Regions from separate parts of the Shewanella sp. H8 genome, predicted to be linked through region 1. Evidence: riboswitches for the same ligand, from Rfam matches in the RefSeq annotation. Region 1 holds a riboswitch; the other holds the start of a gene.
What was found. Region 1 has a riboswitch for lysine ahead of lysC (lysine-sensitive aspartokinase 3). Riboswitches for the same ligand answer to the same signal wherever they lie in the genome.
Positions count from the first base shown of each region.

Region 1 (16,687 bases):
AGCGAAAAAAGTGGCCAAAAAGATTTATCAACAACACTTGCCCCTTCGTACCTTTTATTGTGGCTGCAACATCGCCATAGCAGGAAAATTATGGCAAGCAGACCATGCTAGTTGTGGTTATAAAGTGAGAAAGCAAATCATTAGAGCTAACCGGATCGAATGGGAACATGTTGTCCCCGCTTGGGAATTAGGTCATCAACTACAATGTTGGCAAGACGGCGGCAGGAAAAATTGCAATAAAAACAACAAGAAGTTTAAGACAATGACGTCGGATTTACATAACCTTGTCCCTGCTGTTGGTGAAGTGAATGGAGATCGCAGCAACTATCGTTTTAGTGATTGGGGCGGACAAGCGGATCAATACGGGCAATGTGAAATGATTGTCGACTTTAAGGGCCGCAAAGTTCAGCCACCCGAACGAACAAGGGGGCCTATTGCGCGGACTTACCTTTATATGCAACAAACCTATGGTTTGAAAATAAGTAATAGCCAACAAAAATTATTTAATGCATGGAACAAAATGCAGCCTGTTACCACCATAGAATGTCAACGTGATACCTTAATCGCCGCTAACCAAGGTAATCATAATGATTTTGTATTCAAACAATGCCAAAATAACGGCTTAGTTCGTTAATTGGCAATCAAGCTCCCCCTTGAACAATGGGTTAAATAAGGTCAACACTGATGAGAGTCCCACGTATTTTTCAGCCCCTAGACAATTTACAACAAGGGCAAACTCTTCAATTAGATGAGGATGGTGTCGCCCACATTGGCCGAGTGTTGCGAATGGGGATGGGTGACCAAATCAGCTTGTTTAACGGTGACGGCAACGATTACTTAGCTGAAATTATTGAAACCAGTAAGAAATCGATCGCTGTCACGGTCTTAAGTTGTGAAGCGAACAATAGCGAATCACCATTAGACCTGCATTTAGGTCAGGTGATTTCACGTGGTGACCGAATGGAGTTTACGGTTCAAAAGTCCGTAGAGCTTGGCGTAACCACTATTACACCGTTATTTTCTGATCGTTGTGGTGTAAAACTGAGTGGTGAGCGCTTAGACAAAAAGCTGCAACAATGGCAAAAAATTGTTATCAGTGCCTGTGAACAATCTGGCCGCAGTATTGTTCCGGTTGTTCGTCAGGCAATGACATTGGCACAATGGTGTGAAGAATCCACCGAAGCCCTAAAACTGAATTTGCACCCGAGAGCCTCACACGGTATTAATGGCTTGCAGTTATCCGGTCAACACCACAAAGTAAGATTATTAATTGGCCCAGAAGGCGGTTTGTCTGACGAAGAAATTACCATGACAGAAACCCAGCATTTTACCGATATTTTATTGGGACCAAGGGTACTACGAACAGAAACAGCGTCATTGACTGCCATTACCGCATTACAAGTTAAATTTGGTGATATTGGTTAAGCCGATATCTTCCCTGCACATTATTAAAGGATACACACATGATTAAGCTCGGTATTGTTATGGACCCGATTCGCGACATTAATATCAAAAAAGACTCGAGCTTTGCGATGTTATTGGACGCACAAGCTCGTGGCTACCAATTGTTTTATATGGAAATGCATGACCTTGCGATGGTCAACGGCAAAGCCATGGCCACTATGCGTGAACTAACGGTTAAACAAGACGCTAGCCAATGGTTTACCTTAGGCGAGTCCGTTGATACCCCTTTGGCCGAACTTGATGTGATTTTAATGCGTAAAGATCCGCCATTTGATACTGAATTTATCTACGCGACTTATATGCTTGAACGTGCGGAAGAAGAAGGTGTTTTGATTGTTAACAAGCCGCAAAGCTTACGTGATGCCAATGAAAAACTGTTTACGGCATGGTTTTCTGAATTTACGCCTGAAACCATTGTGACCCGTGATGCTAAGCGTATCAGAGCATTCCACCAGCTCAAGCAAGACATTATTTTAAAACCATTAGATGGCATGGGTGGCACGTCTATTTTTAGAGTAAAAAAAGATGATCCTAACCTTGGCGTGATTATTGAAACATTAACCAGTTATGGTCAACAATACGCAATGGCACAAGCTTTTATTCCTGAAATCACTCAAGGTGATAAGCGTATTTTAGTGATTGACGGTGAGCCAGTACCTTATGCATTAGCGCGCATCCCGATGAAAGGTGAAACCCGTGGTAATTTAGCGGCTGGCGGAAGTGGTGTTGCCCAACCATTATCGGAAAGTGATTGGAAAATTGCTCGTGCTATTGGTCCAGAATTGAAAAAACGTGGCCTTATTTTTGTCGGCTTAGACGTCATTGGCGATAAGTTAACTGAAATCAATGTGACTAGCCCAACCTGCATTAAAGAAATTGAAGCTGCGTTCGACATTAATATTACCGGCATGCTTATGGATGCCATAGAAGCTCATATTAGTCAGCAAAAATAGGATTAATCATGCATTTTTTATCTACCTACCAACGCCTGATCAGTAGGCTATTGTTGGTATCTAGCTTGATCGTAACGGGTGTAATGGCTGATGAAGTGGTTATGTCTCCTGTTGTGGCTGACACAACAAGTAATAATGTGCCAACAACCGGCCCGTCTAGACCAACAAATATTATCATCATGATTGGTGATGGTATGGGACCGGCGTATACCACTGCTTATCGTTACTATAAAGATAATCCTGAAACAGAAGAGATTGAACAAACGGTATTTGATCGCTTACTCGTGGGTATGGCAAGCACTTACCCTGCGCCAGTCAGTGGTTATGTAACGGACTCAGCCGCATCTGCAACAGCATTGTCTACTGGGGTTAAAAGTTATAACGGTGCCATTGCCGTTGATACCGAAAAACGTCCATTAACCACCTTAATGGAAAAAGCCAAATCATTAGGTTTATCTACTGGCGTCGCGGTTACCTCACAAGTTAACCATGCTACACCTGCTGCATTTTTGGCTCATAATGAAAGCCGTCGTAATTATATTGATATTGCCGAGGCTTATTTAACAACCGATGCCGATGTAATTCTTGGTGGTGGTCAGCAATATTTCACTCCCACATTGCTTGAACAGTTCAGAGCTAAAGGCTACCAAAACATCAGCGAATTCTCTGAGCTAGAATCAGTTACTACGCCAAAAGTATTGGGGCTTTTTGCTGATGTACAGCTACCTTGGGTCATTAACGATCAAGAAGCACATAAACTTAGTCATATGACCCAAAAGGCATTGGATTTACTGTCACAAAATAAACAAGGTTTTGTGTTATTGGTAGAAGGCAGCTTAATTGATTGGGCTGGCCACAGTAACGACATTGCGACCGCGATGGGTGAAATGGATGAGTTTGCATCCGCTATAGAAGTCGTTGAGCAATTTGTTCGCCAACGTAAAGATACTTTAATGGTTGTGACAGCAGATCATAATACCGGTGGCTTATCTGTTGGTGCACATGGGAAGTATGAATGGCATCCAGAAGTTTTGCATAAGGTCAAAGCGAGTCCAGATGTGATTGCTTCACAGGTGATTGCTGAAGACAATTGGCAGCCTTTAACTGCTTCACTCTTGGGTTTTACACCAAGCGAAACACAATACAGTCAATTGCAAACGGCACGCATGCAGGGAAACGAGCCATTGACTGTCGCATTGCGTAAATTAATTGATATAGAATCTAATACTGGTTGGACAAGTGGCGGCCATACCGCTATGGATGTGCAGGTATTTGCTGCGGGCCCTGGAGCAAGATTGTTTAGCGGCCATCAGGACAATATCGATATCGCAATTAAAATGTTTAGCCTATTACCGCAATCGGTACAAACACCTTAATGGCTGGCTAACTTAATCCCCCACCAGCTAATAAAGTGGGGATTAAGTTTGTATTGCCGAGTTTATCTTATCACTAGCATTATGAGCAACTTACGTGTTAACAAATCCTTCTCAAGCCTTAATAAGAAACAGCAATTACTTTGCTCAACATAATGTATTAGTGCTCAATTATGAAGCTGATACTTTTGCACATCAATGTCTTGAGTTTGCAGATAATGTCACTGCACTTGCGTTAGATTTTAATCACCACCTCACATTGTCACCCAATGCCAATGACAAATTACAATGCTATTTTGGTCATCAGCTGCCAGAGTCATTAGCAGAGACAAAATTTGATAGTGTCATTATTTACTTTCCGAAAGCTAAACCGTTAATGGGTTATTTGCTGCAACTTGCCGCGCAACATTTACGTATCGACGGTCAATTGATTATTGTTGGTGAAAATAAAGGTGGAGTTAAATCAATTGATAAACTCACACCTAATTATTATTCGCCACCGATCAAGCAAGATAATGCCCGCCACTGCCTAGTTTATGTCTGTTATTTAACCCAAGCAGCACCTGCGCTATTAATCAGTGATTGGGTAAGCCAATATGCACTCGTTACCCCACAGGGAACACTGCAAATATGTAATATGGTCGGTGTTTTTAGCGAGAAACGCCTTGATCAGGGTACCGAATTATTGCTGTCCCATTTGCCAGATAACTTACACGGCAGAGTGCTCGACTTTGGCTGTGGTGCGGGGGTCATTACGGCCGCATTGCTAAAAGTAAATCCTACCTTAAACATGGAATGTATTGATATTAATGCAATGGCATTAATATCTTGCGAATTAACCCTTGCAGCCAACAATATGCACGCAAAAGTCTATCCATCAGATGGATTTAATCAAATTAGCGGTAAATTTGATGGCATTATTTCCAACCCACCATTTCATGATGGCTTAATAAGTACCACAGATATTGCGACACAATTTGTCCAACAAAGTGCGACTCATCTAACATCAAAAGGATTATGGCTAATTGTAGCCAATCGTCACCTCCCATATTCCGATACCATTGCCACTCATTTTGGCAAAGTAAATACACTAGCAAAAAACAATAAGTACAAATTGTATCAACATCAATGCTAATGGCTTACTTTTCGGTTCGAATAATCTAGTGAGACTTATCGCTCATAAAGCTAGGTTACGACTGGAAATACAGATCGATATCAGCTAAATTGACTAAAGGCAAAATAACGCACATTTTTGAATTCATTCCATTGTTATTCTACTTGCTGCCATAATCTGAAATAAAAAATAAAAAAAACAAAGGATGTCATGTTAGAACCCTCAGTCGCCACATTAAGTGCAGATAAGACAAAAGTGGAATTACGCATAATTCCCAATACACATGGTCCAGTGTCAGAAGACGATATTAACGCCTTACTCACACAACCTGCTTTTGCAATGCTATTTCCTATTGCTCCCGCTATTCATAAAGCCGTAGCAGAAATAAATGCTATTTGTGGGCAAAACCCAGGAGATCATGAACTATTTTTTGCTATTGCTGAGCGTAAAGATGGCGTCGTAAGTATTAGTGTTAGTGACAATAAAATGCAAGCCAGCATGAAAATAACCTCAGCATGGGGTGGTAAAGAAATAACCCTCCCAGATGTACTAAATACTCTAAAAAATCAAAGAATTAAAATGGGGTTAAGCAAACCCAAGATCATGGCATTAATGCAACGATTGTCGATATTACCACCTGGTGAAGTCTGTGAAGGTATTATCGCCTGCGGTAAAGTTGCGGTTAACGGTGATAATGCCATCTTAGAGCGTAAAGTGGCTTTAGCTCGCGAACGCTTATTACAACCACAAGAACGTGAAGATGGCTCAGTTGATATGCGTAATTTAGGCGCATTAATTACGGTTAATCCTAATGACTTATTAATGATTAAAACCCCTGCCACTATAGGCACTCCTGGTTTTAATGTTCACGGGGATGTACAGCAACAAACGCCAGGTAAAGATAAACCGATGGAACCAGGAACTGGCACCAGTTTTCATCCAAAAGATCCAAATAAACTTATTGCCACAGTGTCAGGCCAGCCGGTTGAAAATAAGAAAGGTATGCAAGTTGACGATATGCTGCAAATTAAAGATGTTGACGTTCACTTAGGCCATGTTAACTTTAAAGGCAGTATATTGATAACTGGTGATGTACATGAAGGTATGGAAGTCAAAGCCACTGGTGACGTAACCGTTATGGGCTTTGTTGAGTCTGCCACCATTGAAGCCCAAGGCGATGTCATTATCAGTAAAGGGGTAATTGGACGCTTGATTAAAGAACAAGAACTGAGCACCCACATAAAAGCAAATGGCCAGATATGTGCTCAATTCGTACAGTATTCTAACTTAGACGCTCAAGGTAATATCTTGGTGACTAAGCAGTTATTACACAGTCATTCCAACGCTGGAGACAGCATTACCGTAAGTGATGCTCAAGGGCGGCGTGGAGACTTAGTGGGCGGTATTGCCAGTGCCGCAAAAGGAATTAGAGCTATCACATTTGGTGCCACAGCCGGCACCAAAACCGAATTATTTTGCGCTATGCATCAGGGTGAATTGAAACAGCAACTAAAAGCGCTAGATGACAGCATTAAAGCAATGGTTGTCGCGGGCTTAGATTTAGAGTCAAGGCTGCGAAAACTGCCTCCCAAGACAGAGTGGCAAAATGATGCAGGAATGATAGAGCAAGTTAAAATGATGCTCGAGCAGAAAAAACAAATGGCCGAAGAACGCATTAAAGAAGAGCAAGAATACGCATTATTATTTAATGAATCTGAAGGTTACTTTGATAACTATTATATCAAAGCAGAGAAACACATTTTCATTAACGTAGAGTTACATGTTGGTAATGCATTTTATCGCGCTCAGCGTGAGCACAGCACATGTGTGGTTAAAAATGTTAATCAAGAAATTTCGTTTGATTACAGTAATCGCTAGCTGGTTTTGCACAAAATACATTGAGATACAGGTAAACTATGAAACACATTCATTGGCCGGCCATATTGCAGTTTGATCAAGATGATGAGCTAATGTATTTACCCAACTATCAAGACTGGTTAAGCTTTATTTGCGCTAATCAATACACGGTTTGCACACAAGATAAACTTATCGATAGTACTGGTCACGTTTATCACATCCAAAAGCATCCGCCATTAGATCCATCAATTGATGCCAATGTGACAGAATTACCTCAGTTAATAAAACTTGATCAAAATATGAATGTATTACAAATGTTGCCGATTGTACGTCAATTCGGTCAATTTCAAGGACATTGTTGTAGTGCAAAAATTATCTTTACTACCATAGAGCAAGGTATTGCAACCGTTGCAGAGCTAGAACAACTGTATTAAAAAATGATTTTAAAATATTAAAATGTAGATAACAAACATATACCCAGCGTTTTAACCATTACCAACCTCAATTAAGCGACTCATTATTCATTTATAATGATTTAATTCATGTTAATGCCACAGATTAACGTCAAAATTTATGAATATAATTGTTGAACCCATTGAGCAACATACGTTGCTCTGGCAAAATGCCCCAAGCTCACCGTCCATAAACCCTGAGAATCCTTAATGGAACTACTAAATATTGAATGTCTTGGTAAACGATTACGCCTAGAAGGCTCTATTGCCGGTTGGCAGCAACTTTATTGGGACAATCAACTTGTATCGCAAAAATCTGCTAATGCCAGTGCTCAAGCGTTTTACATTCACTCGTTTGAACTCGCTCAACAATCAACGGCACCACTGAGTGAAACCAATAGCGATGGTGGCTCGACTATTGTTGATTCATCCAGTAAAGCAATTCCGATCCGCTTAGAAGTTGATGTTAATTGGCAACCGTTTCAACTCGATTATTGTTTGTTGGTAGAAGATGAACAAGTCGCCCAAGGTCAGCGAACCGTCAGCGACATAGAAAAGCAAACGCCGGAAGTGCCAATAGTAAAAAACCAAAAGATAAGTGTTATTGGTCTAGCATCGCTAGGATTTAAACTCCTTAAAAGCGCGAAAGTGGTAAAAGTACTATTTGCTGCTGCGAGCGTTGCTGCCTATTCATGGTTATTTTCATTCCAGTTTGCTATGGCGTTAATTGGTTGCTTAGTATTTCATGAATATGGTCATATTAGAGCTATGAAACATTTTGGCATGAAAACCAAAGGGATTTATTTGATCCCATTTGTTGGCGGCTTAGCCTTAAGCGATGAACGCATCAATACCCGCTGGCAAGATGTGTATATATCCATTATGGGACCCACATTCGGACTGATTTTATCGGTCATCTCTTTAGGACTTTATTGGATAACAGGAAATATATTTTTTGCTGGTTTGGCCAGCTTTAATGCACTGCTAAATCTATTTAATTTATTGCCTATCTTACCTCTTGATGGTGGTCATATTTTAAAAAGTATTAGTTTTTCAATGAACAGCCTTATTGGTCTTATTGCTTGCATAGCAGGTGCGGCTATCGGTGTGTTTATAAGCTATAGCTTAGGTCTTGCTCTACTTGGCTTTTTATTGCTTATTGGCAGTCTTGAGATTGTATTTGAGTGGCGTGGGCGGCATCAAAGTCATTTGCTACCACTGGATCGATACGGCCAAATATTTTCAACCGTGTGGTATCTGCTAACAGTGGCAAGCTTAGTCGGTATTATTTGGTACTTTGCCGGATCCGGTGATGAGATGTTAACCATTCCATTGCAGATTTTAGGCAGTTAATTGCAATTTACGCATCTACAAAAACGCCTGCAATTGCAGGCGTTTTTGTTTTTACTTATCTAAAGCGGTTAATCAACTAGACTGTAAAGAAAACACATTAGTCATCACCTTATACAACTCTGTACCTTGATGCACCGATGCAGAAGCAAAGTGTAAAATGGGCACACAATCCATAGGTAAACTAATGGCTTGGTATGCCTGTTCAGTACCATACAAATCAATACGCAAAATGTTCACTAAAGGTTTGCCAGCTTTTAATGGTTCTCCAACACTCGCACAATATTCAATTAAGCCAGCTTTAGGTGCATGAAACTTCTTATAATCCTTCAAGTAACAGCCAAACCTTTCCATACTGGCTGGATTCACTTTTTCAGCAATAACACCACGATGGCTTAAATAAGCCAATATGCCTTTGGCATCCTCTAACGCGTCAGCCAAATCAATTCGTTCTTGGCTGGCAAGTTCTAAGGTAAACGCTGATACAGGTACCAAAAACTCACGGCCCTGGCCCGTTGCATATTCAGTTAACTGCCACCAAGGGCAAAATATCGCTTCGTCCATAGCACCGCCAAAACTATTGGGGATAACCAAGGTATACGGAATTGAGAAAAGCCTAGCAGCATCAATATCATATTCAGGGCAGTATAAATGTTTGCAAGATTTAGGACCGGTATGGAGGTCAAGTACGATATCAGCTTGGTGCGCCATACTCTGTAAATTCACCGCTAATCGATGACCGGTTGTTATTCCAAAAGGATTAGTCAACCGAGCCTGACAAGCCTCAATCAACATCAAACGATATGCCTGAAACAACTCATCATTGGTTAAATGTTGGTGTTGGGTATACCAAGCTTGAACATCAACTTGGTGATCAAAATACTCTCGGTTCCAATTAACACCTGTAATGGGATCAAATCGTCCTAGGGTAAACTCACCACTTTTTTGATTAATCCCCAGAGGATTGGCCAATGGTGCAAGGGTAATATTACCTAGCACTTGATAACTTTCTAACAAAGCCATCAGTTGATAAATCACTGCATTTCCTTGCACTTCAGCACCATGGACATTGGCCTGAATATAAACACTTGGGGCTGAAGACTCGCTTCCAGAGAATGTATATAACGGAACCGTCAACGCTTGCCCTGTTGCCAGCTCTCCAACCCGTAGTGACGATTGTGTTACTTTAGTCATATGATTACTCAAACAAGTTTTGGTGCAAGGCATTAACCACTTGCGCAGCTTCCGACTCAGCCACCAATACACATAAATTATGTGGGCTGGCACCTTGGCAAATCATCCGCACATTATGGTTTTCAAGTACGTTAAACACCCTGCTACAAATGCCAGCTGTGGATGCGATACGATTACCAATAATAGCAATTAGGGCTAAATTCTCTTCGACTCTGACCCGACAATGCTGCGATAATTCTTGTAACAAGGACTCACTCAATAAACCCTGACCACTTGAATCAGAGCCAGTTTTATCTAAGGTAAGTGATACGTTAACTTCCGAGGTAGTGATTAAATCGACTGATATTTTATGTCGCGCTAAGGTCGCGAATGTTTCAGCCAAAAAGCCCTGTGCATGTAGCATTTGCAAACTATGTAAATTAAGTAAAGTTTGATCACGGCGCAATGCCACCGCTCTAAATACTGGGGTATCTTCAACTTGATGACGGATCCAAGTACCGCCCATTTCAGGTGCTTTACTTGAACCTACAAACACCTGAATTTTTTGTCTTACTGCCGGTAAAATGGTCGCGGGATGCAATACTTTAGCGCCAAAGGTAGCCATCTCAGCAGCTTCATTAAAGCTGATTTCAGCAATCGGGCGGGCATTAGGGGCAAGTCGTGGATCCGTGGTATAAATGCCTGCCACATCGGTCCAAATTTCAACTGCAGTAGCCCGAAGAGCTTCAGCAAGTAAAGCAGCTGAATAATCACTACCACCACGGCCTAATGTCGTCGTCAATCCCTCTTCATCGGCACCAACAAAACCCTGAGTGACGATGACATAATGCGAAAGTAATGGCTGTAAAAATTCGTGAGTAAGTGTGGCTATCACTTCAATCTGTGGTTCAGCACGACCAAAGTGGCTATCGGTACGCAATACTTGGCGAACATCAAAATGATCTGACGCAGTACCTTTTTCGCGAATAACAGCAGAAAATAAAATCGATGAACATTGCTCCCCGGTAGACAACAATTCGTCCATAACCGCTTTACTGCGATTCAGTTCTAACGATTCACTGAGTACCGACATCTGGCTCAGTATGTTATCAATAATGGCAGCCACATCCTGTGGACGACCTAGTTCATCTAATATTGCATATTGAATTTGTGCGATTTGCTTAAGTAGAACTAAGCGGCGCTCGTCATTAACGTTAGCTTGGGTCAATTCAACCAATAAATTGGTGACACCACTAGATGCGCTAACTACCACAAGACGGGTGGCTTGATTAGACAACACAATATCTGCACAACGGCTCATAGAGGCATAATCAGCAACTGACGTGCCGCCAAATTTAGCAACGACTAATTCAGGAGTGTCAATTTCAGATTGAAGAAGGCTCATACTGATACCTCCGCAGTGTGCGAAAGGCTAAAAAATAAGATGTGATTTACTAACATGATATACGCTCCGAACATACTACGTTCGAAGAGCCTGGTGCTAAGATAACGCACCCTTATAGAAGGGAAACAGCAATCATCACCAGAAGCTCTCCACCAAAAAAATAGGTGACAATCGTTAGGATTCAGCCTATACGACCGATATCAGTGTTTACCAAACAAACCGATACCTCGGCGTTAATCTCCATCATAAGTTGTCATCGGAATGGCATCCTCTCACTTACTACCTAGCTAACGCTCCTCTTCTGTTCCTCCCGAAGGAGGGAGTTGAAAATAGCAACAAATGCACTAACAAGTCAATCAACAAACGCAGTAAAAGCATACTAGTTTACTTTTATTCACCTTCTAATACGGCATTCATACCTACAATGTTTAACCCTTTATTGAGGATGTAGCATTGTTCGTAATAAAGAAAAAACCACCTAATCAATCGTAAAAAACTTAAAAACAACAAAATACCAATACAATGTTACGTGTAACCAACCAAATAATGAGACAATAAGGGTAATTGAACAAATCATCCCTTAAACTAACCCTATAACGGTATTATGAACACTAAGTATCTGGGAATTCACTGACTAAACGTAAGCGATGGTTAAATGCCCCCATATCCACTTCCTCTTTAATCGAATCAACACAAGCAACTAAAGACAGCAAGCCTTTGTTGACATAATAAATAGCATGTTGATTAAACTCACGTCCCAGCTCAAGCGCTTGTTCTTTATCAATAAAAATCGCCCAGCTCTTTTCCATATGCGACAAGTCTGGAGCTGCTCCAATTAGGGATCGGTAAAGGCATTTATATTGTTGGATTTTAGATTGAAGCTGACGATCGAGTAAACGATTCTGACTGGGAGAAAGTAATAAACCGTGAGGATTATGGGCGGTAACAATAGCAAACGGGAGATCATGAGAAAGGCGTTGAGTAAGTAAAAAATGACTACTTTGGTACTCATTCCACAATGCATCGATAACATTTTTCATAATAAAATTTCGTCAATTAGGCCGAAAACAGTTTAACAGAAGGTAATAAAATCTCAAAGGCTTGTGATATCAGTCACAAGTATTGAACTTAAAATAGTATGATTATTAGCTACTTAACTGTATTAATCTTTCATATACTCGACAATTATATTAATTATTTAACATTTAATTTGTTAACAAATGCCTAAAACGAGTACAATAAACATCACTTACTATTAAATCACTATGACTAAGTCAATAACATTGATAGTAAAAAGGCAGCAGACAGCGTTTTATGGAGACTGTAGTAAAGTTTCATAGAAGTGTAGCCTTTCATATTTTTATACGCTTAATTTACACTTAAACGATTTATGTTCTACATTTGATAAACATGAATACGGTTAAAATAAGTTTGTAACAAATGGAACTATCTTCTTAAATCGTATTCATAGTAGTTAGCCTGTTGGCAAAAAATTTAACTCATTAGGCATTAACGTGCATTTTGTATTGGCGTAATGAGACTTAATCGACGCGAGACAACTCAGTAACCCATATTTTGCGTTACATCATACGAGTTTATAAGAGTGTTTAATTCAGGGCAGACATAGATAAACACCAAAAACACTGGAATATTCGCGTAAAAATAATGCGCTATTACAACTTACTAGCAACGAATCGCTAGAATCAAATTTTATAAAATTAGGTATATATCATGCAAAATCCGCATATTTTAATTGTTGAAGATGAAGCAGTAACTCGTAATACATTACGCAGTATATTTGAAGCTGAAGGCTATGTTGTCACCGAAGCTAACGACGGTGCAGAAATGCATAAAGCCATGCAAGATAATAAGATTAACCTTGTTGTAATGGATATCAACTTACCGGGTAAGAACGGTTTGTTGTTAGCACGAGAACTTCGTGAAATTAATAATATTGGACTTATTTTCTTAACGGGTCGTGACAACGAAGTTGATAAAATCCTAGGTCTTGAAATTGGTGCTGATGACTACATCACTAAGCCATTCAACCCTCGTGAATTAACCATCCGAGCTCGCAACTTGTTAACTCGTGTGAACAATGCTGCAGCAGAAACTGAAGAAAAAGGTTCTGTTGAGTTTTACCGTTTTAACGGCTGGAGTTTAGAAATCAACAGTCGTTCTTTGGTTAACCCACTAGGTGAGTCTTATAAGCTACCACGCAGTGAATTCCGTGCGATGCTTCACTTTGTAGAAAATCCAGGCAAGATTTTAACCCGTGCGGATTTATTATTAAAAATGACTGGCCGCGAATTAAAGCCTCATGACCGTACTGTTGACGTGACTATTCGTCGTATCCGTAAGCATTTTGAAAGCTTGCCAGACACGCCAGAAATCATCGCGACAATCCACGGTGAAGGCTATCGTTTTTGTGGTGACTTAGAAGCGTAATCTTCTAACGTTAATCACAATAAAAAACCAGGTGAATCACCTGGTTTTTTATTGTCTTTTTTCTAACGAAGAAATCTAATTAAGAAATCAAGCTAAACAATTTAGCTAAACTGATTATTTTAACTGTTGGTCTAAAAAAGCCGCCAAGGTTTTATATAAATGATTACGCACTTTCTCGCCACGCATTGAATGCTTAGATCCTGGATAATCCATCATTTGAAATAATTTTCCCTCATCTTGAAGTGCTTTATATACACGAGTGCTATTTTCAAACAATACGTTATCATCCGCCATACCGTGATACATCAATAAGCCTGACTGATAATTTTTCACATAAGGTAGAATGCTACTGGCATCATAACCTTTTTTATTGGTTTCAGGGTTGCCCATATAACGTTCAGTATAATGAGTATCATATAAACGCCAATCAGTAACTGGTGCCCCCGATATAGCGGCTTTAAAATAATCAGGAGCTTTAAACTGGCTCATCAACGCCATGTAACCGCCATAACTGTGGCCATAAATAGCGATGTTGTCACCATCAATAAATGGCAAACTACGCAAGTAATCAACACCTACTTTTTGATCGTTGACCTCAGCATCACCCATGTTCTGATAAATCACATGTTCAAATTGAGTACCACGATGTGCCGAACCACGGTTGTCTAACTGGAATACGGCATAGCCTTGCTGCAATAAATACTGAGTAAAATAATCGGCTTCGCTCCAGCTGTTAACGACCAACTGAGCATGTGGCCCGCCGTATACACGCACCACTACCGGATATTGTTTAGCCGCATCAAAAGGAACCGGTTTAAACAAACGATACATTAAAGGCTGACCATCTTCAGCGCTTAATTGACCAAACTCTGGCATCTGCCATAAACCTGCAAGGTCATATAACGGGTGTTCAGTATTAATTTCATTCTGTTCAACCCACGCCAATAATTGACCACTGTCATTGTGTAAACTGATTTGTGGTGGCTGTTGTAAACTACTAAAGTAGTCCAAATAAACTGGCTTTTTATCAGCAAAAACAGCTTCATGCATACCTGATTCTTGACTAATTCGCTCAATGGAGTCCTTGCCTTTATTAAGATTGACTCGATACAAATGACGCTCAACCACACTGTCTTTACGACCACTAAAGTACACCCAGCCTGTCGCTTCATCGACAAATTCAAGCGCGTCAACCGCCCAGTCACCTTGGGTTAATTGTTTAAGCTGCTTTCCTTGTAAATCAAATAAATATAAATGATTAAAGCCGTCACGTTCAGAGCCCCAAATAAAGGCCGCTTGTTGCTTTAGGAAGTGCAAATCTTTGTTTAAGTTAACCCAAGCGTTACTGCGTTCTTCAATCACGGTTTCTGCTTGCTTCGGGTTGGCTATAGAAGCGATGCGTAAATCCAGTGTTTGCTGATCGCGGCTTTGCCATTGAAATGACACATGTTGGCTGTCTGGTAACCAATCAACACGTGGTAAATACATATCTTTTTGTTTGCCTAAATCAATCCAGTTTATATCGCGACTTTTTAAGCTCACCACTCCTAACGCTATCTCAACATTGGCCTTACCTGCATAAGGATAACGCTGCTCGGTTAATTTAATGCCTTCGGCATAAATTTCATTGCGTGTCACTAACTCAACACCCGTTTCATCAATACGCGTAAAAGCAATGACCGACTCATCTGGCGCCCACCAATAACCAGTCATACGATCCATTTCTTCTTGGGCGACAAACTCAGCCATGGCATTTTTAATTGGCCCTTTACCGTCAGTAGTTAGGGCGGTAACGAGTTTAGTTTCAAGCGACAATACATATAAATTTTGATCGCGCACAAATGATACAAAGTGACCTTTTGGAGACAAACGCGCATCGGTGGCAAAACCGTCTCCTGTTGCTAGCTCTGCGACCTCATTATTAGCAACATCATATAAATACAGTTTACCCGCAGCAGGAATTAAAATACTGGCGCTGTCTTCAGACCAAAAATATTCCATGATCCCTTGACCGTAAATACGTTGGCGTTCGCGGCGGGCTTTCTCTTCATCAGACAGCTCCCCACCTTCTAATTGATCTGCATTAATCAACATGCTGCGCTTGCCTGTGGCGATATCCATTTGCCATAAATCATAAAAATGTTGGTTATCTGATCGGCTCGATAAATAGGTCACCCTCTTTCCGTCTGGTGACAATGCCAACCCACGAGGACTTGAACCCGCTAATGCTGGCGATGCGTGAATGCGCTCAATACTCAAAGGCATAGTATTACCTTTGATCGCGGTCAGTGTTGCGGTGGTCGAAGAGTTCATGATGCTGCCTGTATGGGCTGTTGCTGTTGCCGAAAAAGTCGAGCTGGTAAAAAGAAGTGGAACGGCAGACAATGCCGCCAAAGCATGATGCTTCCATGTTGTTGTCATTATTATTAATCCTTGGGCAATTCAATCCGCCCACATTTTGCCTTAATTTGTAGCAAAACCAAAACCCAAGATAACAATCGCTGAAATTAGCTTCATTGTGGGGTATGATTTATACATAAGAATTAATGACATCGACCTTAACCTCAACCTCGCAAAATCTCATAGGAAAAATCATGCAGACTTTGGCACAAACCCTTAGCGCACAAGCCGTAAATGCGTCTTTAACAACATTACTGTTAACCTTAGCTGACACATCAAAAGCCATTAGCGGCGCCGTTCGTCACGGTGCATTAGCAGGTGTTTTAGGTGCGACTGAACATGAAAATGTGCAAGGCGAAACCCAGAAAAAACTGGATGTGATCACCAATGACATGCTTAAAGATGCGCTTAAAGCCGACGGCCATGTCCGAGGTTTAGCATCAGAAGAAGAAGATTACGTGGTTGAAGTGAATGCCCAAGGTGAGTACCTAGTGTGCTTTGATCCTTTAGATGGTTCTTCAAACATTGATATTAACTCTTTAGTTGGCACTATTTTTTCTGTGTTACCAGCTCCTGCAGGTGAGTTAAACGAGCAAAGCTTTTTACAAGCAGGCCGCAAACAAGTCGCGGCCGGTTATGTACTGTATGGCCCATCAACCATGATGGCGTTAACCACAGGCAAAGGCACTCAGTTTTAT
Region 1 covers NZ_CP157213.1:587,403-604,089, reverse strand. Annotated here, with positions in the region: gene ABIS04_RS02605 (endonuclease) at 1-634, shown strand, start outside; gene rsmE (16S rRNA (uracil(1498)-N(3))-methyltransferase) at 685-1,425, shown strand; gene gshB (glutathione synthase) at 1,464-2,417, shown strand; gene ABIS04_RS02590 (alkaline phosphatase) at 2,501-3,793, shown strand; gene ABIS04_RS02585 (class I SAM-dependent methyltransferase) at 3,888-4,925, shown strand; gene ABIS04_RS02580 (FapA family protein) at 5,115-6,782, shown strand; gene ABIS04_RS02575 (DUF4144 family protein) at 6,821-7,195, shown strand; gene ABIS04_RS02570 (site-2 protease family protein) at 7,424-8,566, shown strand; gene ABIS04_RS02565 (succinylglutamate desuccinylase/aspartoacylase family protein) at 8,639-9,757, opposite strand; gene lysC (lysine-sensitive aspartokinase 3) at 9,762-11,141, opposite strand; lysine riboswitch at 11,276-11,450, opposite strand; gene ABIS04_RS02555 (DUF3293 domain-containing protein) at 11,753-12,181, opposite strand; gene arcA (two-component system response regulator ArcA) at 12,873-13,589, shown strand; gene ABIS04_RS02545 (DPP IV N-terminal domain-containing protein) at 13,704-16,010, opposite strand; gene ABIS04_RS02540 (class 1 fructose-bisphosphatase) at 16,184-16,687, shown strand, end outside.

Region 2 (16,687 bases), 720 kb from region 1:
CAATATGAATCGTTTCTAATTGGCAAAGTTGCTGTTGAATTTCATCTTGCCAAGGTTTAGCCCAAAGGAGATGTTTGGGTTTAAGTGAAAAGTATAGCCATGGCATCCATGATAAACGTTTTTTGTGTTGAGCTTGATAATCAATGTCTGGCATAAGCTTAATCCTTTAATAATGTCACTTTGGTCGGTTTAAGCTCTAATACTTCAATTCCTTGCTTCGTGACATGCCAAAAAATATCTAAATCATACAGCGCCACTTGATAGCGTTTGGGATCATCTTTGGCTTTTTTATAGGCTGGGCGAGGGTCTTGGGATAATACGCCATTAATTAATTCGGCTAAGCCTTGGTATTGTTGTTGAATGGTATATTGGCTAATTTGAGTTGCTGCAACAGGGGTATAAGTTACTGGAATAAGCACGGGAGCATCTTGGGCAATTCCACCTTTAGCATCAGTTATCGCATCGGAGAACGGAACATAGGGTTTAATATCGATAATAGGTGTGCCGTCTAATAAATCCATGCCAGAGATCATTAAACACACTTTACCTTTACGTTGAACAACACTATGGAGTTTGACCACTGATTGACCAATCCCATTGGGTCTAAATGTCGAACGTGTAGCAAACACTCCTAGTTTTTCATTACCGCCAAGACGGGGAGGGCGTACTGTGGTTTTCCAGCCTTGAGCTAGATTTTCATGAAAACAAAATAATAACCATAGGTGAGAATATTGTTCTATTCCTCTTACAGCATCAAGGTGATTAAAATCTGGCTCAAATTCAATATAGCCAATGGCATTGACTAGTCCAGGCTGACGCGGGATACCAAATTTTTGCTTATAAGGTGTTCTGCATATTGCAACTGCATTTAATTGACTGCTAAACGGAACGCTAGAACGGTTATTAATAGGATCTATTTGCTGGTGTTGATCGTTGCCTTGTGTCATGCAATACCTGAATTAAGCAGAGAAAGGGAATCATAACTTAAATATAAATAATGTTGATGAGTGTTATATGAGCACTCATCATTTATAGGCTACCAATATATTATATTGAGTTGTTATTTTTCTGTAAGGGTTTTAATCGCTTGCCCAACACAAAGAGCACGGCTAATGCAGCTGTTGTCTGCTTCATTTATCATAAAACAGCTTTTAACCACAAAACCATTAGCACCTATGTCTGCCGCTGCTCTTCTGGCATTTGTACGTGCAACGGCCATTTGTGGCGGTGCATCTCGAAGGGTTTCTTGGCAGGCTTCGCCTTCAACTAAACCTAATACATCAAACTTTCCTCTAGGTTGATTAGTTCCTTCATATAACGTTACATCGCCGACTTTAAAGTAATCATTGATTGCTTTTTTGTCTAAATTACTGTTGAACGCATAATCACTTGCGCATGCACTTAATAATAGTGCTATAGAAGAGGCAATAAATGCATATTTAAGGGGGGAAGTCATAACCGTCACCTTCAATTAATAAGAGTGGTTCAATAAGGGTAGTTTACCTTGTCTCATGGTGATGATAAAGCAATCTAATGTCATAAAAAAAGAGCTTACCGTAAGTAAGCCCTTTTTAATCTAAAAACGTAATCGTGTTGTTAATCGCTGGTTAGAATAATTATTCCATGCCAGGAATTAAAAATTCAGTCATATTTTTTCCGCTATCAACTTGTTGTTTGAATACGGTTGGCATGCGACCTTGACCTGTCCATTGAATTAATTCGCCATCAACAGTGATTTGATATTTTGCTGGACGTGGCGCACGCTTTTTAGTTGCTGTTTTAACTGAAGACGTGACTTCACCTAAATCTTCAATAGATAAACCGCTGTTTTCAATTTGAGCAAGAATTTCTGCAATCCGAGCATTACGTTCAGCATTCGCTTCAAGTTCTAATTTTTCTTCTTCTTCACGTTCGGTAATAATTTTTTCTAATTTGGCAGCTGTTTCACGTAAATCATCAAGAGATAATTCTTTTATTGCAGCTTTAAAACGACGGCCATGGGTTAATATGTCTAAAAAGTCACTCATGTTGTAAATTCCCTAAATGATTTATTAATAAATGTAAAAGCGATAATAGATAAAATTATCTATCTTTTTGGTTAATTTAAGTATTAATGTTGTTTTTTATAGTCTTATTATTAATATAAGTAAATTTAAATCCCTAATGATTACCCATAAAGTTTAATAAACACTGAATATGGATACAATAATAGAAACTATTCGGTATTGAATCAAATTAAATTATCTTTTTATGAAATATAATTTATATAAATGTATAAATTAAGCAAATAATCAATGAGGGTTTGTTCTGTTTGGTTGCCATTATCACAACAAAAACATGTAAACAAGCGTTTGACTTTTGTTGACGTTAACGTTAGCAGGACGTAGAGTAAACCCATATTGCATTGGCCACAGTCAATGTGTTGTCCACGTTCATTGAAGTTGTAGGAAGGAAACCCTATGAAAGTCTTGGTGCCTGTTAAACGTGTAGTCGATGCCAATGTGAAAGTCAGGGTAAAAGCTGATAACACAAGTGTTGAGACTACTAACCTTAAAATGGCGTTAAATCCATTTTGTGAAATTGCAATAGAAGAAGCTGTGCGCTTGAAAGAAGCTGGCATTGCCACCGAAGTTGTCGTGGTGAGTGTGGGCGCAAAAGTGGTACAGGAACAATTAAGAACGGCTATGGCTCTGGGGGCCGATAGAGCAATTCATATTGAAACTGATGAAGATCTAGTACCATTGTCAATTGCTAAACTGTTAAAAGCCGTGCAAGAAAAAGAACAAGCGCAATTAATATTATTCGGTAAGCAATCGATTGACGGTGACAACAACCAAACTGGACAAATGTTAGCGGCATTAACTGATATGCCCCAAGCGACATTTGCATCAGAGGTCAAAGTTGATGGTGATACTGTCACAGTGACTCGTGAGATAGATGGCGGATTACAAACTTTAAAAATGCCTTTACCGGCGATTGTTACGGTCGACCTTCGCTTAAACGAGCCTCGTTATGCATCATTGCCTAATATTATGAAGGCCAAGCGTAAACCGCTAGAAACGCTGACGATTTCTGATTTAGGTGTTAGCTTAAAAGCACATCAAACTGTGCTTAAGGTCACTCCTCCTGTTGATCGTAAAGCGGGTATTATGGTGTCTTCTGTAGAAGAGTTGGTTGAGAAGTTAAAAAATGAAGCGAAGGTGATCTAACATGGCCATTTTAGTATTAGCAGAACATGATAATGTTAGTTTAAAAACCGATACGGCCAAAGTGGTCAGCGCGGCAACCGCAATTGGTGGTGATATCCATGTGTTAGTTGCTGGTGTTGATTGTAGCGCTGCAGTAAGTGCAGCACAAAGTTTGGCAGGTGTGAGTAAAGTGTTAGTTGCTGATGGTGCTCAATATGGTGCTCAACTAGCTGAAAATGTATCAAAATTAGTTGTAGAGATTGCGGGCGACTATGAGCATATTCTAGCGGCAGCAACCAGTATTGGTAAAGATACGTTACCGCGTGTGGCAGCATTATTAGATGTGTCACAACTTTCTGAAGTGATTGAAGTTGTCAGTAGTGACACTTTTGTTCGCCCTATTTATGCGGGTAATGCTTTAGCAACCGTGCAAAGTTTAGATGATAAAAAAGTCATGACAGTGCGTTCAAGTGCATTTGATGCCGTCGCATCAACAGGCAGTGCTGAAGTGGTTAATCTTAGTCAAGCTATTGAGGCGCGTACTGAGTTTATCTCTCAATCGTTAACAGAATCAGCGCGTCCTGAACTCGGTAATGCTGGCATTATTGTGTCTGGTGGCCGTGGTATGGGTAGCGGTGAAAACTTTGCTATTTTGGAACAACTTGCCGATAAACTGGGCGCGGCTGTGGGTGCTTCTCGTGCTGCGGTTGATGCTGGCTTTGTTCCAAACGACTTACAAGTGGGTCAAACGGGTAAAATCGTCGCGCCAGATTTGTATATCGCAGTGGGTATTTCTGGTGCAATCCAGCATCTTGCTGGTATGAAAGACTCTAAGGTGATTGTTGCTATTAACAAAGACCCTGAAGCCCCTATTTTTCAAGTGGCGGATTATGGTTTGGTTGCCGACTTATTTGAAGCAGTACCAGCATTGAACAATCTAATTTAATCTGACGTTAAGTCGTTAGATGGAGGCGTTGATTAAGTTAGTGTTTTCAGCCGACTTTGAAGCGCGATTAAACGTCCGTTGTTCTATTCAAAAGGTTTCTACTCATAAAGTAGAAACCTTTTTTATTGGGCTAGTGTTAGATTAGTTTTGAATTAGTATTAGTTTTTATGTTGAGTTTTAAAAATGTCAGTTCAAAAATCAATAGTTTGATGCTGTTGCTGTTTTTGTGCCCATTACGCTAGTGTGCATTTGACTTAAAAACGTTAGACTAATGCTATGCAATTGTGGATTTTGTTGGCAATATTGTTATTTGTACTGCGATTTAGTGTTTTTTTCTGGCATAGAATAAGTCGTTTATGATTGTATGTTCGCGCTGTTTGTAATGCATTTTAAATGCAAATGGCCAAAGTAGAGGTGCATTGCGTAAAAGTCGTATTGAATTGGGTGATGCCAATAATTCAGTATTAAAGGATGCAATGCCGAAACAAATGAGTCTATCAAACACATTTGTTGGTGCAGTACTCGAAAGGGGCTGCACTGTCATAGAGTTTTTATCTATATGATAAAAGAATGATATTCATATTAAGTGGGTATTACTGTGGAGCGCTACTAGTTAAGTTAATGCATACTCTTTCGGCGTATGTTTAGCCTTATTTCTAGTTTTCTCTATTCGTATCCAACGAAGAAATAATTAAATTATGATAATAAGTTATGCCGATTCGGCACTTTCCGTTTTGCCACCACTTGTGGCTATTTTACTCGCCATTTTAACCCGTAAGGTGCTACTTTCGCTAGGGTTAGGCATTGTTATTGGTGCTTTGTTACTGAGCGACTTTTCAGTTATTGCTACCAGTGAATATATATTACACACAGTAGGTCAACTCGTTTGGAAAGACGGTGGATTGAACAATTGGAATGTGTATATTTTAGGTTTTTTGGTTGTACTAGGCATGATAACCGCGTTAATTACCGTGAGTGGTTCTGCTCGGGCATTCGCTGATTGGGCTAAACAACATATACGCAGTAAACGTGATGCCAAGCTGATGACCATGTTTTTGGGTTGTGTGGTATTTATTGATGATTATTTTAATAGTTTAGTGGTAGGTTCTATTTCTCGGCCTATTACTGATCGTTATCATATCTCGCGGGCCAAATTAGCTTATATTCTCGATTCTACTGCTGCACCTATATGTGTTATTTCACCAGTGTCTAGCTGGGGGGCATATATCATCGCGTTAATTGGTGGTATTTTAACGGCGCATGGATTTACTGACTCTGGTTATTTAAGTGTTTTTATGCAAATGATCCCAATGAACTTTTATGCGGTGTTTTCGTTGTTGTTACTGCTATTTGTCGCGGCATTTGGCTTAGATGTTGGCCCTATGCGTCAACATGAATTAAATGCATTACGCGGTAATTTGTTCGATGAATCTAAAGGGCAACCACCAGGCGCGGTATCCGATTTACCCGAAGCGGATACTGGTAAGGTGATGGGCTTATTTTTGCCTATCGCCATATTAGTGTTTGCCACAATATATTTTATGGTTTCAAGCGGTGCTGATGCATTAGCAGCTAAAGATTTACCCTTTAATGTGTTGGGTGCATTTGAAAATACTGATGTAAGTTCATCTTTATTTTTTGGATCGATTATTGGTCTCATTGCCACGGTGATTTTAGGCATTCAACAAAAAGTTGAGTTGCCTATGTTGCTATCTGGGATGCTGGTTGGTGCGCGTTCTATGTTGCCAGCAATATATATTTTACTGTTTGCTTGGACTATTGCTAGCGTAATAGGTGAGTTAGAAACAGGCAAGTACATGGCCAGTTTAGCCACCGATAATATTCCGTTTGCCATGCTGCCTGCCGTGTTGTTTTTATTAGCGGGTATTACGGCATTTTCAACCGGAACTAGTTGGGGTACCTTTGGGATTATGTTACCTATTGCCGCAGATATGGCCATGGGCAGTGACAGTACTATGATGTTGCCTATGTTAGCTGCTGTGTTATCTGGTGCGGTATTTGGCGATCATTGCTCGCCTATCTCTGATACCACTATTTTGTCGTCAACAGGGGCGACTTGTCACCATATTGACCATGTAGTAACGCAGTTACCTTATGCACTGATTGCAGCATTGATAAGTTTCGTGGGATATATCGTACTTGGTTTTACGGGTTCCTTAATCGCCGGATTACTTTGCTGTTCGGTAATGTTTGCTATTAGTATTGTTGTACTGCACTTTGTTGCTAAAAAGTAATGCTTGATCATTATTTTGTGCACGCAAATTAATCTGCTAATGTAAATTAATAAACAGATTACTACCGCATAAAAATGCCGTATTCATAACGAATATGGCATTTTTGTTTGTTGTTGCGATGTTAATAAAGGTAAAATGAACGACATTATCTGACTAACTATTGGGACGCTTCATTTTGGCGCAACTGTATTTTTATTATTCGGCAATGAACGCCGGTAAATCAACATCATTACTGCAGTCTTCTTATAATTATCGCGAACGTGGTATGCACACCTTAGTGATGACGGCATCGATAGACAATCGTTATGGTGTCGGCAAAGTGTCATCACGTATTGGCATTGAAACCGATGCGCAGGTATTCGGTAGCACTGATAATTTAATTGAGCTAATTTCGACGGCCAATAATGAGCAAAAAATTCATTGCGTATTGATTGATGAAAGTCAGTTTTTAAGTAAAGAGCAAGTCAGGCAGATAACACATGTAGTCGATAACATGGATATTCCAGTGTTATGTTATGGTTTACGTAATGACTTTCAAGGTGAGTTGTTTACTGGCAGCCATTATTTATTAGCGTGGGCTGATAAGTTAGTCGAATTGAAAACTATTTGTCATTGTGGCCGCAAAGCTAACATGGTTGTCCGTCTTGATCATGACGGTAAGCCTATGAGTGAAGGTGAGCAAGTTGCCATTGGTGGTAATGAAAGTTATGAGTCGGTTTGTCGAAAGCATTTTCGTGAGTTTTTGTGGGATTAAGTTAACTCCAACATGACTGAATAAAAAAGCCGCTTCAAGTCAATTGGGGCGGCTTTAAATTATCATATTAGCGATTAAAAGTCAGAGTCGGTAAATTCAACAATGTTAGCGCTACTGGCTTCAATTTGTTTGCGTAAACTACGGGTTTGGCTACCCCAATAAGTCATAAAGAACTTAGCAGTATTAAGTTTTGCTTGGTAAAATTGACTTTCTTCAGTGCCCATTTCTAATGCCGCTATTGATGTTGCTGCAATTCGAGTCCACATCCAAGCTAATGCTGTAATACCAAATAATTGCATATAGGCCATGGATGCAGCGCCAATGATGTCTGGATTTTTACTGGCTGATTGCACAATAAATCCGGTGGCTTTTTCGAGATCGCCAGCCGCATCGATTAATCCTGCAAGATAAGGCTTCATATCTTCATTAGTTGAGTGTTGCTCAATCAACTCTCTAACCATACCTGACCATATCTTTAATGCAGCGCCTTTATCGGAAAGTAATTTACGGCCGACTAAATCAAGAGCTTGTACTCCGTTTGTACCTTCGTAAATCATTGCAATCCGGCTATCTCTCACAAACTGTTCCATACCCCATTCGGTAATATAACCATGACCACCATATACTTGCTGTGCATCCACACAGGCTTTAAACCCCTGGTCGGTGACAAAGCCTTTAACGATAGGCGTAAATAGCGCTGCTAGTGCAGAGGCTTGTTTTGCTTGAGCAGGGGCGGTGTGACGTTCTGCTTGGTCAAGCCATAACGCTTGCTGGCCCATTAATGCACGTGTACCTTCGTTAAATGACTTTTGCGATAACAGCATACGACGAATATCACCATGGACCAATAATGAGTCTGCGGCTTGTTCAGGTTGTTTAATACCACTTAATGCACGGCCTTGAATACGTTCTTTGGCATAGACGAGGGCATTTTGATAAGCAATATCTGATACGCCTAAACCTTGAAGACCGACCCCTAAACGTGCTTGGTTCATCATGGTGAACATGGCTTTTAAGCCTTGATGCGCTGCACCTACTAATTCACCTATCGCGCTGTCAAAATGCATCACACAAGTCGAGTTTCCGTGGATGCCCATTTTATGCTCTAAACTTGTCGCACTTAGGGTGTTAGCTTTGCCTAAGCTACCGTCATCATTCACTAAAAATTTAGGTACGGCAAATAACGAAATCCCTTTAACGCCTGCTGGCGCATCTGGTAAGCGAGCTAATACTAAATGAACGATATTTTCGGCTAGGTCGTGATCGCCAGATGAGATAAATATTTTCTCCCCACTAATAGCAAATAAGCCATCAGCTGCAGGAATGGCTTTAGTGCGAAGCAAGGCTAAATCTGTACCAGCATGCGACTCTGTTAAGTTCATGGTCCCGGTCCACTCGCCACTGACCAATTTGGCTAAATACTTTTGTTTTAATGCATCGCTACCGTGAACATGAATAGCTGAATACGCACCATGGGTTAATCCTGGATACATAGCAAATGCCATGTTGGTAGCCGATTTCATTTCAGTGGCAAAGGTACCAATGACTTCAGGCAGGCCTTGGCCGCCAAACTCAGGATCACAGGTTAATGTTGCCCAGCCGTCTTCTACATATTGTTTATAAGCTTGCTTAAAGCCTTTTGGAGTAATGACCTTACCGCCTACCAGTTTACAGCCCTCTAAGTCACCACTCGCATTGAGTGGTAGCATGACCTTGGTGGCGAAGTCGGCAACGCCCTGTAGAATCGCATCGGTGAGATCTTCATCTAATTCATCAAAACCGCGTAAATCAGTTTGTTGATAGACATTGAGCAGTTCAGACAGAATAAAATGATAATCTCGAAGAGGAGCTTGATAAATAGGCATAAGATCATTCCTTGGTTACTGTGTGTTTCAGCTTGGCGTGGGTAGCAAAGCTGAAACTGGCTACAGGTCCAATCTGATTAAGTCTGTCTATTTAATCTACGCCAATTTGATTAAAAACTCAGCAAAATTTTACTGACAGGCGGACCTTATTTTGTTGGTATATAAAACCCGATCCACTTGTCGTTTTATCCATGAGTTGGTTAGCGATTGCTTAATATTATCTTTATTATTGGGCAATAATGTTGATGTTAACTGATTAACGAATACATAAAGGTCTTTGTCCGGTCTATATCTGTTGTCTATCAAAAAATACTCATTAAAGGGGGTGGTTATGAAATCGATTTATTCAAGCTTGAGTGCATTTGGCTTATTATTGTTGTCTTTTGTACCATTAGGTATAGCTGATGCCGCCGCGAAAGTGGATGACTCCGTGGCACCTAATTTCGAATTATTCACGGCTGACGGTAAGGCATTCAATTTACATGATTATGCTGGCAAACCGGTGATTTTGCATTTTTGGGCCACATGGTGCCCTTATTGTAAAAAGCTTCAACCCGGTTTAGAGAAACTTCGACTTAACTATCAGGATACTGATTTGAAGATGATTGGTATTAGTTTTAATGAAGACGCTAATGCCAAACCCGGACAAAGTTTACGTGAACGCGGCGTAGAGATGAAGACGCTGGTATTGGGGGATGAGGTTGCTAACTTGTATGGCGTTAGGGGAACACCAACAACAGTATTCATTGACCGTAGCGGTCATATTGCGTGGGTAACCAATACTGCTAATCCTGATGATCCTAACTTAGATAAAGCGGTGCAGTTTTTGATAAAATAGCGAAAGCAACAATCGGGCTATTTTTGTTCATTGTTCTCATTTGCTAGCGAGAACAGTATCGTGGACATAGATAGCCATTAGATTTTGTTCCTCAGTGCATATTTTAATATCAGCGGTCCAATTAGGGTGGTTAAAGCAATAATCATGACTAATATGGCAAACTCTTTAGCTTCAATGACGCCAAGCTGGCGGCCCATTTCAGCAAACACTAATCCTACCTCGCCCCTTGGCACCATTGCCGAACCGACAATGAACCTTTCTTGCCAGTTTGAGCTGGCCAATAGCCCTACGATAAATTTACTCGCAACAGCGATTACGGTCAGCCAAGCGAGTATTAATAAGCCTGTATAACTCATATCAAGCTGACTTAGATCTAAGCTAATACCGACATAAACGAAAAAGACTGGACTAAGTAGTTGAACTAACGGCTTTGCTGCTTTTTCTAGTTTCAAGGTATAAGCAAAGGGGTTTTTAAGGTATTTATTAAAAGGCGAAGTGAATTGCCGTGACAAACCCATACCGACAGCAAATCCACCTAAAATTGCTGGGGTACCAAACCAGTGTGCTAACCAAGCAAATAAACAAATAATCGACATCACCACAAAAATGTCATAACCGGGTACGTGCGCTTTAATGTGTAGCCCGCGAGTTAAATAGATAATAACCCTGACCAGTGGCGGACTGAGAATAATGAAGCTAGCTATCATGATAAATAATATTAATGTTGAGCTTATATCTAACTCACCAGATGAGGCAAAATTAAACAACACACTCAGTAATATTACACCAACGATATCATCAATGACTGCAGCCCCCAGAATAATTTGTCCAGCCGTAGTTTGGGTTTGATTGTTTAATGCTAATACGGACATTGAAATGCTAATGCTGGTGGCCGATAGAGCACAACCAAAAAATAATGCAGTAAAGGGCGGTATAGAAAGCCAATAAAAGCTAGCCAACCCAATAACGATGAATGGCGTTAAAATACCTAACGCCGCGACTTTGACAGCTTTGCTGCCTGAATAAGCCAGTTTTTTGATGGAGGTTTCACAGCCAATATCAAATAACAACAAAATGACACCAAGCTCCGCGATGACAGCTAAAGTGCTATTAGGTGTGACCCAATTTAATAATGAGGGACCAATTAGAATGCCAGCAATGACTTCGCCCACGACAATTGGAAACCCTATCCTGTCAATTAGTTCACCTAATATTCTACCAGCAACCAGAATGAGAAATAGTGACATAACAAAATTGTCTATTGCCATGGTTCCCCCTTAAGTTGAGCAATATGCAATTGATCTATATTGCTTAAAAAAATTGATTTTGATCAACTTTTTTACTGATTCTTAAGCACAAACTTACGCTATTGGCTAATCTAAAGATAGTTACTTGCTCACGTTTTGCTCAGTTATATAACCTCATTTTCGCCATTGGAATTTAAGAGTGATAATTAGGTGGGACCAGCCTGTCGGCTTTATTAAGCTTATCTATAAATGTTTACTTATTGACCTCAATGGTGCTGTTCCTAGGCGCTTGTCGCAGTGAAAAGTCAGCTGATATAAGGAGATTTAAATGAACAAAGTGTTTATTATTGCTCAAATGGAACAAGCGCATACTGATGCCGTTGCTATTGGATTAACATTAACAAAACAGATGAATAAGCGAGCAGAGGTCTTTGCTTACATTTATGCATATTTAGGTGCCGAAGACACTGATCAACCACGACTTGCTGGGCTGGTGCAGAAGACGTTAATGGAGCAACGAGAATATCAACTGTTAGCTCAATTAGACTCCCTTGACGCTAAAGATGTTCCGTTACATCTAATATGGAGTAAGTATCTTTTTGAACATGCTTGCCATCATTCTGCACGACATAGTTTCGATCTTATGATTAAGGCCGTCCATCATGCTGATCATTATCTACCCACAGATTGGCAGTTAATTCGTCATACTAAAATCCCATTATTATTACTTACAAACAATCCACTCAATAAAGGTGGAACCACGCTTATTTCTATTGATTTAGACACTAAAAATTCAACCAAACAACGCCTCAATGACGCTGTTATTGTGCATGGGAAGCAACTAGCAGAGGCTACCGGAACTCAGTTGCATGCTGCTTATGTGCTAAGAATCCCTCAAATTATTCGCGATATGGATTTGCTCGACATTAACGCTTTAGTTAAAAAAGCCTATGCAGATCATAAACAGCAAATTGCAGATATCGGTATAGATTCCGATTGTATGCACATTATATCTGGGGAACCAGATTTGTGTTTGTTTGAGCTGGCATGTCGATTAAATAGTGAATATTTTGTGATCGGTGCAAGGCAACGACAAGGATTGTTAGGTCGCATTATTGGTAATACTGCGGAAGCCATTTTAGGCCGTATGCGCAGTAATGTATTGGTTATTCCCGCAGAGGAATAACCATGTTCATTAATATGCAGATAATATAAAGCCCAGCGGGGAAACTGGGCTTTATTGATGATGGTGTATTTTACATTAAAAGGTCATTTCAGGCACATGCTCTGGCACCACTAACTTACCAGCGGTTTTTGTGACAATCTCTTCAACAGATACACCTGGTGCGCGTTCTAACAGATGGAATGCGCCATCTTTAATTTCCATAAAGGCCAAATCTGTCATTACACGTTTAATGCAACCATAACCGGTTAATGGCAGTTCACATTTTGATAATAATTTTGAATTACCGTGTTTGTCTGCATGCATCATGGTGACAATGATATTGTCAGCACCTGCGACTAAATCCATTGCGCCGCCCATGCCCTTAATCAGTTTTCCTGGGATCATCCATGAGGCGATAGAGCCGTTAACATCGACTTCAAATGCGCCTAATACGGTTAAGTCTACGTGGCCGCCACGGATCATCGCAAAGCTTTCTGCTGATGAAAAGAATGACGATCCAGCAACTGCGGTGACTGTTTGTTTGCCAGCGTTGATGAGATCGGCGTCTATGGTTTCTTCGGTTGGAAACTCGCCCATGCCGAGTAAACCATTTTCAGATTGCAGCATCACTTGCATACCTTGTGGAATATAGTTAGCCACAAGGGTAGGGATACCAATACCTAAATTAACGTAAAAACCGTCTTGCAATTCTTTTGCTACGCGCTGGGCGAGTTGTTCTCTGGTCAGTGCCATGGTGTTATCTCCCTTATTTCGCAGCTTTGACGGTACGTTGTTCAATACGTTTTTCAAAGCTGGCTTTGATAACGCGATCAACATAGATACCTGGTGTATGAATGTGGTCTGGGTCGAGCTCGCCTGGTTCAACAATTTCTTCAGCCTCAACCACGGTAATTTTACCTGCGGTAGCCATCATTGGATTGAAGTTAGCGGCGGTTTTACGAAACACCAAATTACCCATAGTGTCGGCTTTCCATGCACGAACTAAGGCAAAGTCTGCCGTCAATGATTCTTCTAATACGTAGTGACGACCTTTAATTTCGCGGGTTTCTTTACCGTCAGCAATCGGCGTGCCGTAACCTGTAGCGGTGAAAAATGCTGGAATGCCAGCGCCGCCAGCACGAATTTTTTCAGCCAATGTGCCTTGTGGCGTGAGTATTACATTAAGCTCACCAGACAACATTTGTTGTTCAAAGGTGGCATTTTCGCCAACATAAGAGGCAATCATGGTCGAAATTTGATGTTGTTTAAGCAATAAGCCTAAACCAAAATCATCAACACCAGCATTGTTTGAAATGGCGGTTAAGCCTTTTACACCTAATTTAACCATGTGGTTAATTAAGCCTTCAGGGATACCACACAAACCAAACCCGCCGACCATAATGGTCATGTTGTCATTTAGTCCTGCTAGTGCTTCGTCATAGCTGTGGACGACTTTATTGAATCCTGCCATCTTGTTGTCCTTATTGTTATGTTCACAACGGTGAGTATTTTTCTGCTAACCAGTGTGAGTATATGTGATTATGTTCTGATTGCATTTGCCACTTTAGACCCATTAGCGCGCCCCAAAATACGGCTAATATTGTCGCCAGCCAGTGCAAGCTTAGCGAGGTCAATACCGGTATCTATTCCCATGCCATGGAACATATAAACCAGATCTTCAGTGGCGAGATTGCCAGACGCCCCTTTCGCGTATGGACAACCACCGAGACCGGCAACCGATGCATCAAACACGCTGACACCAGTGTCGAGACAAGCCAGAATATTGGCTAACGCTTGGCCGTATGTGTCGTGGAAATGCAAAGCTAACTTATCAACCGGAACCACTTTGGCGACCGCCTCAACCATCTGCAGTGCTTTATTGGGAGTACCAACGCCGATGGTGTCGCCTAATGAGATTTCGTAGCAACCCATCTGGAAAAGGATCTCAGACACTCTAGCGACTTCATTAACATCAATATCGCCTTCGTATGGGCAACCAAGCACACAAGACACGTACCCGCGCACTGCTATATTGTGTTTTTTGGCCGCTTCCATTAACGGAATAAAGCGTTCGATTGACTCATCGATAGAGCAATTAATATTTTTTTGACTGAAGCTTTCTGATGCAGCGCCAAAAATAGCCACTTCATCCGCGCCTGCAGTAAGGGCTAGTTCAAACCCTTTTAGGTTAGGTGTTAATGCACTGTAAACCACACCAGTTTGTCGTTTGAGTTGCTGCAATACGGCATCGGAATCAGCCATTTGTGGCACCCACTTAGGTGACACAAAGCTGCCCGCTTCAATGCGCTTAACACCTGCATCGGCAAGTTGTGTTATTAGCGTGAGTTTGTCTGCAGTGGTCACTGGCACTTCATTTTGTAAACCGTCACGCGCACCGACTTCAAAAATGCTGACTTTAGTGGATAACATTTACGCTTCCTCGACGTTAGCTTCAATGGCTAATGGTTCAACATTTAATAGTTGTGCACCGTCACTCACAAGCTCACCGCTTTGGAAATAAAACTCGCTCACCACACCATCAAACGGTGCTTCGATAGTGTATTCCATTTTCATGGCTTCCATTACCAATAAGCCTTGGCCTGCTTTGACTTGCTCGCCCACTTCCACTAAATGGGTCACAACAGTGCCATTCATTGGTGCTTTAAGCTTATCTGCATGGTTAATCACTTCTTCAATGACTTGAGCCAATATGGCTTTAAAGTGATAACTGCCAGAAGGTAGAAATAGCGTAAAGTCATCGCCTTGATGGCTAACAGGGATTTTGCTCTTATGGCCATTAATCTCAGCTAAGAGTAAGTCGGCTTTCAATTCACCAGCTAACGTCAACACTTGGTCGTGTAAACACAATTGATATTGCTCGCCAACGGCGGTCAGTAGCAAGTCATGCTGTTGCACTTCGGCTGATGTGTCAGTTAATAACGACACATGATGCACGCTTGAACTGTTGAGTCTAAAACCGCTCACGAGGCCCCAAGGTGAATACGGATCAGCACTGTTAATGGCCAATGCTTTGGCTGCTTTCTTGCGCGATAAGACTTGAAAAAGTCCTGCTAGTGCTAACGCTGTGTCGGCTTCAATAGCAGCATCACCAATTAAGGTGTCGCCATAACGCTCAATAAAGTCGGTGCAGAAGTCTGCCGCAGCAAAGGCTGGGTGTTCAGCAATATTGGCTAAAAACTCGATGTTATGTTTAAGGCCACTGATTTGGTATGACTCAAGTGCGTGTACTAAACGTTGTAGTGCGCGAGGGCGTGACTCGTCCCACACAATTAATTTGGCGATCATCGGGTCATAAAAGTTACTGATGACATCGTTTTCACGAATACCTGAATCGATACGCACGTGACGATTTTGTTCTGGTTCGCGTAAAAAGTTTAGCTTACCGCTGGCAGGTAAAAATTCGTTTTGCGGATCTTCAGCGTAAATTCGCACTTCAAATGAGTGACCATGGATACGCACTTCATCTTGGCGCAGCGGTAATTCACCACCACTGGCGACAACTAACTGCCATTTTACTAGGTCTTGGCCAGTCACCATTTCGGTAACTGGGTGCTCCACTTGCAAACGGGTGTTCATTTCCATGAAGTAGAAGCTGTTGTCGGTATCCAGTAAAAACTCAACGGTGCCCGCGCCAACATAATCAATGGCTTTGGCGGCTGCAACGGCGGCGTTACCCATTTGTGCTCGTAGTTCGTCAGACAAACCGGGGGCTGGCGCTTCTTCAACCACTTTTTGATGGCGACGTTGAATAGAACAGTCACGATCAGATAAGTAAATAGCGTTCCCTTGAGTGTCGGCAAACACTTGCACTTCAACATGACGTGGTTGACGTAAGTAGCGTTCCATTAACAGTTTGTCATTGCCAAATGACGAGCTGGCTTCACGGCGTGCGGATTTAATGGCTTCAAGAATTTCACCGTCGTTTTCAACGATGCGCATTCCTTTACCACCGCCACCATAGGCAGCTTTAATCAGTAACGGGAAGCCAACAGCTTTGGCTTCTGCTATTAACGTAGCATCCGTTTGATCGTCGCCATGATAACCCGGCACTAAGGGCACATTGGCTTTTGACATGATGTCTTTGGCGGCACTTTTGCTGCCCATGGCATCAATCGCATCGCTACCCGGTCCGACAAAGGCGATACCATTTTGCTCACATTTACGGGCAAACTCGGCGTTTTCAGATAAAAAACCATATCCAGGATGAATCGCTTCTGCGCCCGATTTTTTGGCGATGTCGATGATTAAGTCGGCTTTTAGATATGAGTCGGCAGGGGCGCTGCCACCTAAGTAAAACGATTCATCCGCCATGGCCACATGACGGGCATCTTTGTCGGCATCGGAATAAAGGGCGATGGTGCGAACACCCATGGTTTGAGCCGTTTTAATAATACGGCAAGCAATTTCA
Region 2 covers NZ_CP157213.1:1,310,320-1,327,006, forward strand. Annotated here, with positions in the region: gene ABIS04_RS05695 (acyltransferase) at 1-154, opposite strand, end outside; gene tsaA (tRNA (N6-threonylcarbamoyladenosine(37)-N6)-methyltransferase TrmO) at 159-947, opposite strand; gene rcsF (Rcs stress response system protein RcsF) at 1,061-1,456, opposite strand; gene ABIS04_RS05710 (H-NS family nucleoid-associated regulatory protein) at 1,617-2,027, opposite strand; gene ABIS04_RS05715 (electron transfer flavoprotein subunit beta/FixA family protein) at 2,460-3,209, shown strand; gene ABIS04_RS05720 (FAD-binding protein) at 3,211-4,134, shown strand; lysine riboswitch at 4,536-4,751, shown strand; gene ABIS04_RS05725 (Na+/H+ antiporter NhaC family protein) at 4,833-6,389, shown strand; gene ABIS04_RS05730 (thymidine kinase) at 6,565-7,143, shown strand; gene ABIS04_RS05735 (acyl-CoA dehydrogenase C-terminal domain-containing protein) at 7,218-9,008, opposite strand; gene ABIS04_RS05740 (TlpA disulfide reductase family protein) at 9,340-9,846, shown strand; gene ABIS04_RS05745 (cation:proton antiporter) at 9,924-11,114, opposite strand; gene ABIS04_RS05750 (universal stress protein) at 11,422-12,279, shown strand; gene ABIS04_RS05755 (3-oxoacid CoA-transferase subunit B) at 12,355-13,011, opposite strand; gene ABIS04_RS05760 (CoA transferase subunit A) at 13,025-13,729, opposite strand; gene ABIS04_RS05765 (hydroxymethylglutaryl-CoA lyase) at 13,798-14,688, opposite strand; gene ABIS04_RS05770 (acetyl/propionyl/methylcrotonyl-CoA carboxylase subunit alpha) at 14,689-16,687, opposite strand, start outside.
Region 2: it holds a riboswitch for lysine, as region 1 does, so the genes downstream of both, ABIS04_RS05725 (Na+/H+ antiporter NhaC family protein) here and lysC (lysine-sensitive aspartokinase 3) in region 1, are expected to answer to the same signal.